3 regions of the Pseudarthrobacter arbutini genome follow, and region 2 is predicted to be linked to each of the others. Evidence: riboswitches for the same ligand, from Rfam matches in the RefSeq annotation. Region 2 holds a riboswitch; each other region holds the start of a gene.
What was found. Region 2 has a riboswitch for thiamine pyrophosphate ahead of thiC (phosphomethylpyrimidine synthase ThiC). Riboswitches for the same ligand answer to the same signal wherever they lie in the genome.
Positions count from the first base shown of each region.

Region 1: linked by a shared signal. The riboswitch ahead of thiD (bifunctional hydroxymethylpyrimidine kinase/phosphomethylpyrimidine kinase) and the one ahead of thiC (phosphomethylpyrimidine synthase ThiC) in region 2 are both predicted to bind thiamine pyrophosphate.
Region 3: linked by a shared signal. The riboswitch ahead of ACX80V_RS12690 (ECF transporter S component) and the one ahead of thiC (phosphomethylpyrimidine synthase ThiC) in region 2 are both predicted to bind thiamine pyrophosphate.

Region 1 is NZ_JBTNDQ010000019.1:29,958-33,225, reverse strand. It holds gene ACX80V_RS18995 (Rne/Rng family ribonuclease) at 1-1,340, shown strand, start outside; TPP riboswitch at 1,442-1,539, shown strand; gene thiD (bifunctional hydroxymethylpyrimidine kinase/phosphomethylpyrimidine kinase) at 1,522-3,120, shown strand.
Region 2 is NZ_JBTNDQ010000001.1:18,172-21,439, forward strand. It holds gene ACX80V_RS00105 (hypothetical protein) at 1-182, opposite strand, end outside; gene ACX80V_RS00110 (VOC family protein) at 296-1,171, opposite strand; TPP riboswitch at 1,327-1,434, shown strand; gene thiC (phosphomethylpyrimidine synthase ThiC) at 1,429-3,246, shown strand; gene ACX80V_RS00120 (alpha/beta fold hydrolase) at 3,251-3,268, opposite strand, start outside.
Region 3 is NZ_JBTNDQ010000010.1:62,781-66,048, reverse strand. It holds gene ACX80V_RS12695 (ABC transporter ATP-binding protein) at 1-1,010, opposite strand, end outside; gene ACX80V_RS12690 (ECF transporter S component) at 1,010-1,660, opposite strand; TPP riboswitch at 1,726-1,867, opposite strand; gene ACX80V_RS12685 (heme-degrading domain-containing protein) at 1,924-2,466, shown strand; gene ACX80V_RS12680 (DUF4235 domain-containing protein) at 2,508-2,771, shown strand; gene mnhG (monovalent cation/H(+) antiporter subunit G) at 2,818-3,240, opposite strand; gene ACX80V_RS12670 (MrpF/PhaF family protein) at 3,230-3,268, opposite strand, start outside.

The DNA of each region.
Region 1 (3,268 bases), on a different contig from region 2:
CGTGGCGGATCGATGAGCAGATCCACAAGGCCCTGGAACGCAAGGTCTTCCTGCCTTCGGGCGGCTCGCTGGTCATCGACCGTACCGAAGCCATGACCGTGGTGGACGTCAACACCGGCAAGTTCACCGGCAGTGGCGGCAACCTCGAGGAAACCGTCACCAAGAACAACCTCGAGGCAGCTGAAGAAGTGGTCCGGCAGCTCCGGCTCCGCGACATCGGCGGCATCATCGTCATCGACTTCATCGACATGGTCCTCGAATCCAACCGCGACCTTGTCCTCCGCCGCATGGTGGAATGCCTGGGCCGCGACCGGACCAAGCACCAGGTGGCCGAAGTGACCTCGCTGGGCCTCGTACAGATGACGCGCAAGCGCATGGGCACCGGGCTCCTGGAAGTCTTCGGCGAGCAGTGTGAAACCTGTGCAGGCCGCGGAATTGTCACCCACGACGACCCCGTGGAACACCGCCGCGCCAACACTGTAGCCGCGGAGCACCACGTGCAGCGTGTGGACAGCCGCCCGGAAACCCAGCGCACCGATAGCGTGCGGACTGACAGCCAGCGCCCGGACAGCCAGCCGGGTGGCCGCACTGACCGGAAGCGCCGCCGCGGACGGGGCGGCCAGCCGCTGGAAACGGCACCGGCAGCTCCGGTGCAGATCCACACGGTCCACCCGGAAGCCAGTGATGCCGAGCGACATGCCAAGGCGGAGGCCACGCGGGCAGCGCTTGCGAACATTGCGGCCGCAGCCCACGCTGCGCACCTGCACGACGACGAAGTGGCTCACGCATCAGCCGCCGCGGGCCGGCAGCCTGCGGCTGCGGTGCCGGCTCCGGCTGAGCGGTCCGAAACGGACTCCAACGGCCGTCCGGCCGCAGTGCTGACATTCGGCGGCGAGCAGGTTGTGCTTCCGTTCGTGGCGCACCACGATGACCAGCCGCACTCACCTGCCCTGACACTTGATCGCCTCGCGGAGGCCTTCGCGCACCTTGGCGAGCCGGCACCTGTAGCGGAAAGCAAGCCGTCGGCATTCCAGGCAACTGAAACCCAGCCGGCTGAACCTGCCCGCCAGCAGCAGCCAGCCGCGGCGGAGAAGGATTACTCCGACCACACCGAGGAGCCCCGCGCCCGCCGTCCCCGGCGGAACCGGAGTGCCAGCCGCGCCCAGGGCGCAGCCAACGCCACGTCCGTAGAGCATCACGAAGCCGCTCCGGCGGCTGCCGCCGGACACACCCACGCCGCCAAGGCGCCGGAGCCCGTCAAGGCTCCTGTGGCCGACAAACCGGTTGCCGCCAACGCGCCCATCATCCTGGGCGTAGGAGTTCCGGCCTCGGAGCTCTGACCAAGCAGTAGGGCAAGCCAATACAACGGCGCCCGGACGTGCCTGTGAATCACAGGCTGCGTCCGGGCGTCCGGCGTTAAGTCGCGAGGAACGCTAGGCTGGTGACTGACACGGGGTGCCGCGCAGAGAGCCGGCTGAGATCCACACCCGTTGAACCTGTCCGGTTAGCACCGGCGAAGGGATGTCTCCTTTGGCTTCAACTTCTGTCCTTCCTCCTGCAACACCCGCGGCGGCTCTGCCGGAAACCCCAGCAACCCGGGCTGAGGTCCGGCCCGCACCAGCCCGCTCTTCTGCGGTCCGGGTGCTGCGTGACGTTCCGCGGGTGCTGTCCATTGCCGGATCGGACCCTTCAGGGGGCGCGGGCGTCCAGGCCGACCTCAAAAGCATTGCAGCCCTTGGCGGCTACGGCATGGCGGCCATCACCGCGCTGACGGTCCAAAACACCCAGGGGGTCCAGGCGGTTCACGTCCCGCCTGCGTCCTTCCTGGGCCAGCAGCTCGATGCCATCAGCGATGACATCACCATCGACGCGGTCAAGATCGGCATGCTGGGCGACGCTGCGGTGATAGGCGTGGTCCGCGACTGGCTGGAAAAGGTGCGTCCCGCCGTCGTCGTTCTTGATCCGGTCATGGTGGCCACGAGCGGCGACCGGCTGCTGCAGGAGTCTTCCGAGGCGGCCCTGCGGGAGCTGCTCCCGCTCGTGGACCTGATCACCCCCAACCTGGCCGAACTGGCCATCCTGGTGGGGGAGCCGCAGGCGAGGGAATGGCACGACGCGCTCGGGCAGGGGCAGCGGTTGTCCGCCGCGACCGGTGCCACCGTCCTGGTCAAGGGCGGCCATCTCGACGGCGGTGCGTGCCCGGATGCCCTGGTCAACGCTGCCGGGCTGCTCGCCCAGGAGGTGGTGGAAGTGAGCGGGGACAGGATCCCCACGCGCAACAGCCACGGCACCGGCTGCTCGCTGTCGTCGGCCATGGCCACGGCTCAGGCCCGGCTGGGGGACTGGGAAGCCGCACTACGGCAGGTGAAGCCCTGGCTGGTGGGCGCGCTGCAGGCCTCTGACCAACTTGAGGTGGGCGAGGGCAATGGCCCCATCAACCACTTCCACCACATGCAACAGATTCCGGCAGTCGGCGAGTTCGCAGAGACGCTGCGCCGGGCGTCGGAGCCGGATCTTGCAGCCATCTACGGGCTGGATTTCATCCGCGACCTGACGGCCGGCACGTTGGCTGAGGAACAGTTCGCCTATTACCTCGCCCAGGACGCCATCTACCTCAACGGCTATTCGCGGGTCCTCGCCCGGGCCAGCGCGCTGGCGCCCACGGAAGCCGCCCAGCTGTTCTGGGCAAAGTCGGCCCAGCAATGCCTTGAGGTCGAGTCCGAACTGCACCGCACGTGGCTAAGCACCAGGACAGTGGACTCTGTCCTGGGACCTGTCACCAAGTCCTACGTGGACCACCTGCTGGCGGCCTCGGCCTCCGGCAGCTACGCGGTGCTCGTTGCGGCGGTGCTGCCGTGCTTCTGGTTGTATGCCGAAGTGGGACAGACCCTCCACGAGGAGTTCCTGGCTGCGGGTGCACCGGCAGCACATCCTTATGCCGACTGGCTGCGGGCCTATGCTGACGAGGATTTCGCCCAGGCCACGCGTGACGCCATCGCCTTGGCTGACGACGCCGGCCGGAGTGCTTCCGCGGATGAACGGGCGGCGATGCTGGTGGCTTTCAGGCAGTCGTGCCGGTTTGAGGTGGAATTCTTCGACGCGCCGCGAATTCATTCCTGACAGGCTGCGGCCCGTGCGGCCTGTACGATAGTCAGGCACGGTTTTGGATTGTCAGTGCAGTACCTGCTTGTGGGTCCTATCACAGACAACCTGCCGTAACCAGCCTCATTTGCGGCCGAAGGCAAAATTAGCGTATTCTAGATCTTCG
Region 2 (3,268 bases):
TCGTAGTCCGCGCCACCGGCGTGCACCGCAACGCCGGCAAGATCGCCAAGCTGCTCGATTTCGAAATCGCTGATTCCGGGAATCCGCAGGGCCTGGCCCGCCGGGGAGCCGCCTGCGTCCAGGACGTCCGCCCGCTTCAGTGCGGCATCGTGAGTGGAAACAAAAATTTCAGTGAAGCCCATGGGAACAGCCCTCATTCCGTCGACGGTGCGGCCTGGAAGGGCAGCAGCAAGTGCCGCCCCGGCCGTTCAGAATCAGCCTAGTACAAGGCAGGCCGCACATTTGGCATCCGCACTCAGCGGACGGCGACACGGATATTGTTGCGCCACGGGTCCTCGAAGCGAAGCTCGGCGCCCGTGTGGTGCGAGGCCACGCCGGCGACCTTCAGGCGGTCGGCGAGCGCTCCGACGTCATCCCCGGAAGGGACCTCGATGAGCACTTCGCCGAGGCCCAGGGTGTTCTTGCGGGGACCGGCTCCGCGGCTGTTCCAGACGTTCATGGCCATGTGGTGGTGATACCGGCCCGCGGAGACAAACAGTGCCTGCCCGTGCCACCCGGCTGTCTTTTCGAAGCCCAGCGTACCCACGTAGAAATCGTGCGCTGACTGGACGTCGCCCACCCGGAGGTGGACGTGGCCCACGCCGGCTTCGCTGGCCCGCTGGCCGGCCACGGATTCCTGGGTCAGGTGCTGCTCGAGGTAGCGCTGCGGCGGCAGTGCCAGGCTGTCCATCACTACATCCTTCCCGTTCCAGGACCAGTTTTCGCGGGGCCTGTCCCAGTACAGTTCGATGCCGTTGCCTTCCGGGTCATTGAAGTAGAAGGCCTCGCTGACGAGGTGGTCGGCGCTGCCGGTGAAGGATCGGGGTTCGTACTGGGCGGCGGTGGCTACTGTGGCGGCCAGCGAAGCCTGGTCGTCAAACAGCAGTGCGGTGTGGAACAGCCCGGCCTCTCCCCTGCCCGGCAGATTCAAGGACGGAGCGGCCGCGAGATGGACCAGCGGGCGTTGAAGGCGGCCAAGATAGACGCCGCCGTCCTGTTCCGCGACGACCTCCAGGCCGAGCGCACGCTGATAGTAGTCGGTCATCAGCTTCATGTCGCCCACCTTGAGCATCACCGTGCCCATGGAGAGGTCGGCAGGAAGGAGATCCCGGCTGGTGGCTTCTGCAGTCATGTGAACACTCCCGGTCCGTTGGCCTTCTGATGGAAGGCGGCTATGGTTCCAATTTACTTGAAGCTTCAATTTAATTCAAGTGTCGGAGCAGACAGATTGCGACCGCTTTCCGGTGATTGCTGTCACCAGTCCACCCTCGGCCTGTGGTAGCTTCGACTTGACCACACGGGAGCCCTTGCAGGGGCTGAGATCGGGCTGACGCAGCCTGCGACCGTTGAACCTGTCCGGGTAATGCCGGCGAAGGAAGTGAGTATTCATTGAATACACAAGAAACACAGCTCATCCCTGCCCAAAATGGGGCCGACGTGGATCAAACGCTCCAGCCTGAAACCCAGTCACTGAAGTCCCACTCGCTGGCGTTTATCAACGATGAGGCCACCGGGATCCGGGTACCCGTGACCGAGATCGCCCTCGAACCGTCGCCAAACGGCGAGGCGAACGGGCCTTTCCGGACCTACCGCACGGCGGGACCGGGCAGCGATCCGGTGGTGGGCCTCAACCCGTTCCGCTCAGAGTGGATCGCAGCCCGCGGAGACACCGAGCCCTACAGCGGCCGGGAGCGGAACCTGCTCGACGACGGCAAGTCGGCCGTGCGCCGCGGCGCAGCCTCTGCGGAATGGAAGGGCGCGCAACCGGTCCCCCGCCGCGCCGTCGAAGGCAAGACCGTCACCCAGATGCACTATGCGCGGCAGGGGGTCATCACCCCCGAAATGCAGTTCATCGCCCTCCGCGAAAACTGTGATGTGGAACTGGTCCGCAGCGAGGTGGCGGCTGGCCGGGCCATCATCCCCAACAACATCAACCACCCGGAATCCGAACCGATGATTATCGGCAAGGCCTTCCTGGTGAAGATCAATGCCAACATCGGCAACTCGGCCGTGACCAGCTCCATCGCCGAGGAAGTGGACAAACTCCAGTGGGCCACGCAGTGGGGGGCTGACACGGTGATGGACCTGTCCACCGGCGATGACATCCACACCACCCGGGAATGGCTCATCCGCAACTCTCCTGTGCCCATCGGTACGGTGCCCATCTACCAGGCGCTGGAGAAGGTCAACGGCGAGGCCAACGCCCTGACGTGGGAGATCTACCGGGACACGGTGATTGAGCAGTGCGAGCAGGGCGTGGACTACATGACCATCCACGCCGGTGTGCTGCTGCGTTACGTGCCGCTGACGGCCAACCGCGTCACCGGCATCGTCTCCCGGGGCGGCGCGATCATGGCCGGCTGGTGCCTGGCCCACCACCAGGAGAACTTCCTGTACACGCACTTCGACGAGCTGTGCGAGATCTTCGCCAAGTACGACGTCGCGTTCTCCCTGGGCGACGGACTGCGCCCGGGAGCGACGGCGGACGCCAACGACGCCGCCCAGTTCGCCGAGCTGGACACCCTGGCCGAACTGACCCAGCGGGCGTGGGAATTCGATGTGCAGGTCATGGTGGAAGGTCCCGGGCACGTCCCGTTCCACCTGGTGCGGGAGAACGTGGAACGCCAGCAGGAACTCTGCAAGGGCGCCCCGTTCTACACGCTGGGGCCGCTGGTTACTGATATTGCCCCGGGCTATGACCACATCACGTCCGCCATCGGCGCCACGGAAATCGCCCGGTACGGCACGGCGATGCTTTGTTACGTCACGCCCAAGGAACACCTTGGCCTCCCGAACAAGGACGACGTGAAGACCGGTGTGATCACCTACAAGATCGCCGCCCACGCAGCAGACCTGGCCAAAGGCCACCCCGGCGCCCATGAACGGGATGATGCCCTGTCCAAGGCCAGGTTCGAGTTCCGCTGGCGCGACCAGTTCGCGCTGTCCCTGGACCCGGTCACGGCGGAGGCCTTCCATGACGAGACGCTGCCCGCCGAACCGGCCAAAACCGCCCACTTCTGCTCCATGTGCGGCCCGAAGTTCTGCTCCATGAAGATCAGCCAGGACATCAGGGACGAATACGGTTCCGCCGATTCGCAGGCGGCCATCGCCGAGGCCTACAGCGGGATGCGCGAAAAGAGTGCGGAGTTCCTGGCCGCCGGCGGGAAGGTCTACCTCCCCGAGCTTCGGATCCCGGCCGGGAGCTGACGGCTCAGGAAGCCTGAACCGA
Region 3 (3,268 bases), on a different contig from region 2:
ATGCCCTGCTGCACCGGTACGGGCGGGATGGTCCGGAAGCCGCGGCGCCGCGGACGCTCGCGGGAGACGGCCAGTTCCCCGGCGGCCAGCAGCAGGTCACCGGAGCCTACGGACACGCGGCGGCGGGTTGCCGGAACATACCCCGGCACCCAGACGCCCGCGCCGATCAGCATGTCCCGTGCCTCCGCTAGCACCTGGTCCGGCGGCCCGTCCAGCAGGACTGCGGACGTGGCGGCGGAACTTCCAGCGGAGCCCGCAGCCGAGCCCGGCTGCAGCACCACAATCCGGTCCACCAGGTCCTTCCAGACGGACACACGGTGCTCCACCACAACGAGCGTGGCGCCGGTTTTGTCCAGGCAGCGGCCCACTGCGTCCCGGACTTCCAGCACACCGGCGGGATCCAGGTTCGCGGTGGGCTCATCCAGCAGGATCAGCCCGGGCCGCATCGCGAGGATCCCGGCCAGCGCCAGGCGCTGCTTCTGCCCGCCGGACAGGTCCGACGTCGGGTGGTCCAGCGGGAGCCCGGCGGCACCTGGCCCGCCGTCGGCGTCCAAACCATCGCCGCCGGGCCGGACGTCGGCACTTCGCAGCCCGACGTCGTCGAGCGCTTCATGGACGCGCCGCCAGATCTCGTCCCGCGGAACGGCGAGGTTCTCGGCGCCGAAGGCGACGTCGTCGCCCAGACGCGAAAGAACAACCTGCGTTTCCGGATCCTGCTGCATCAGGCCCGAGCGGCCGCGCTGCCCGCGGGGCACCACACCGTCGATCAGCAGCGAACCGGTTTCGTCGGCGTCGTCCCCTTCATCCCCCAGCACCCCTGCGAGCGCGTGCAGCAGCGTTGACTTGCCCGCGCCCGACGGTCCCAGCAGCAGCACCCGCTCGCCGGGCGCGATGTCGAGGTCGAGCCCGTGGACGGCGGGGGCGGATCGCCCGGCGTGCCGCCAGCCCCAGCCGCGGGCGGACACCGCGGCGGGGCGCACTCCGGAAGCACTGGCGTCGGAAGCGGTCATCAGTTGAAGACGGGCTCCGACGCTGCCTTCCGGGACGCGAACGAGCTCAGCACACCGGTCCTGGCCAGGCCGCGGGTGGCGATCCAGGACAAGGCACCTGCAATCACTGCGCCGGAGATGGTGCAGAACACGATGTACGCGAGCTTGTCGCCGGGCTCGTAGGCGATGTTCCAGCCCCACGGCAGGAACGAGTCATTGAGGCCGCAGAACAGGCCCGCCCCGGCACCGGCCAGCAGCGCGGCGATGAGGTTGTACTTCTGGTGCAGGAAGGACTTGAACCGGAAGTTGCCGTACACCAACAGGAAGAACACCAGCTCGGCGCCCAGGCCCTGCAGGAGGCCGGAGATCAGCACCGTGGCGCCGTACTGCGAGCCCATGATGAGCTCGCCGGTGGCGGCCACCGCTTCGCAGAAGAGCGCCGCGCCGGGTTTGCGGATGATGAGCATGCCCAGCACTGCCGGGATCATCCAGCCGCCGGCGATCAGGCCGGTCAGCGGGGGGTAAACGGCGTTCATGGGGGCGGAGACGATGCCGGCGCCCTGGGACCAGGCCCAGAAGATCACGCCGCCGGTGATGGCGATGAGTGCCGCCACTACGATGTCCACAACGCGCCAGGTATTGCCGGTCTTTTTGATTGCTGCAGTTGTCATTTTGGTCCTCCTGAGGAACAGGAGGGGAAAGTGCCCCGGCGTGCGGCGCTGCCGCCGTTTCCGGACACTTCGAGAACTCGACTCCCTTGCGCCGGTACTAACCGGATCAGGTTCGAGGGTCTGCGGCTGTCCGCACTCTCAGCGCCCACCTGCGGTTCCCTGGCAATGCCAGTGATGTCCGACGGCGGCGCTCCCCTGTCGTAATAAATCTGCCCTGATGGGCGTGCTCCAGTTTACACCGCGGGCGGGGTAGATTGTGGGCCATGACTGCCAACAACCCGACTGTGACTGCGTTCAATCCTGATTCGACGGTGCCCCAGCCGGCGGGGCTGCTGGAGGCCCTGATTGCCCGGGTCGAAGCCGAGATCAACGAGCTGCAGTTTCCGCATTTCAGCAAGGACGACTCCCTCAACCTCGGGCTGCTCCTGGTGGAGCTGGGCAAGAGCCGGAAGCTGCCCATCGCGATCGACATCACCAAGGGTGACCAGGTCCTGTTCCACGTGGCCCTGGACGGCGCCACCCCGGACAACGAGCACTGGGTCCGGGCCAAGCAGCGCACCGCCGCCAGGTATGAGATCCCGTCGTTGCTGGTGGGCCTCCGCGGCAGGCTGCACGGCGGCCGGATCGAGGACCACGGCTGGTTCGACGAGTCCACCTACGCCCCGCACGGCGGCTGCTTCCCGGTCTACGTCGCCGGTGTGGGTGCAGTGGCCACGGTGACGGTCTCGGGCCTGCCCCAGCAGCAGGACCACGATCTGGTGGTGGAAGCCCTGCGGGAGATTCTGGAGTCCATGCAGCCGGGTTAGGCTAAAGGAAGTCCCGGATCCGCTCACAAGGAGTTCAACGAATGAACCTGTTCATCAAGCTGCTCGGCACTGCAATCAGCCTCGGCGCCGGATTCGTCGGCACGAAGGTGGTCAATACCGTGTGGGAAAAGTCCACCGGCCGGAAGCCCCCCACCGGCAAGGACGAAGACACTCCCACCACCCTGCGCTCGGCCCTGACGTTCGCGCTCATTTCGGCCTCGGTCAGCACCATCATCCAGGTGCTCGCCAACCGCGGCACGCAACGGGCCATCACCCGTTTCGCCAAGTCCCAGGACATCGTCTAACCCTGGCAAGCAGTCCGGCGGTGATTGGGGCGGCGGTGGCTGACGCTCAGTCCCGCCGGCCGCCGTCGGACGCTTCATCCCTGGACGACTCATCTCTGGCCGATTGGGCCGCCTTCTGAACCACGGCTTCGAGTTCATCCGAGCTGAGCAGCTCACGGTGAAGGTGTTTGGTCCGGTAACCGGCGCGGCCCACCATGTGGGCGGAAACCGGCACCGTCAGCAGCTGGAAGATCCAGGCCACCAGCAGCACCGGCCACACCCACCAGGTGCGCAGCTGCAGGCCGATGGCCGCCAGGAGCAGGAACAGCCCCAGCACCTGGGGCTTGGTGGCAGCGTGCATGCGGCTCAGCAGGTCCGGGAAGCGGAGCAGGCCCACGGCGGCGGCGAGCGACATAAGGGCACCCACCACCAGGAACACCGCCGACACGGCATCGATGACGTTATCAACCACGCTGGCCTCAGGACTCATTGGCTTGCTCCCGCCGGTCGGCCACGTA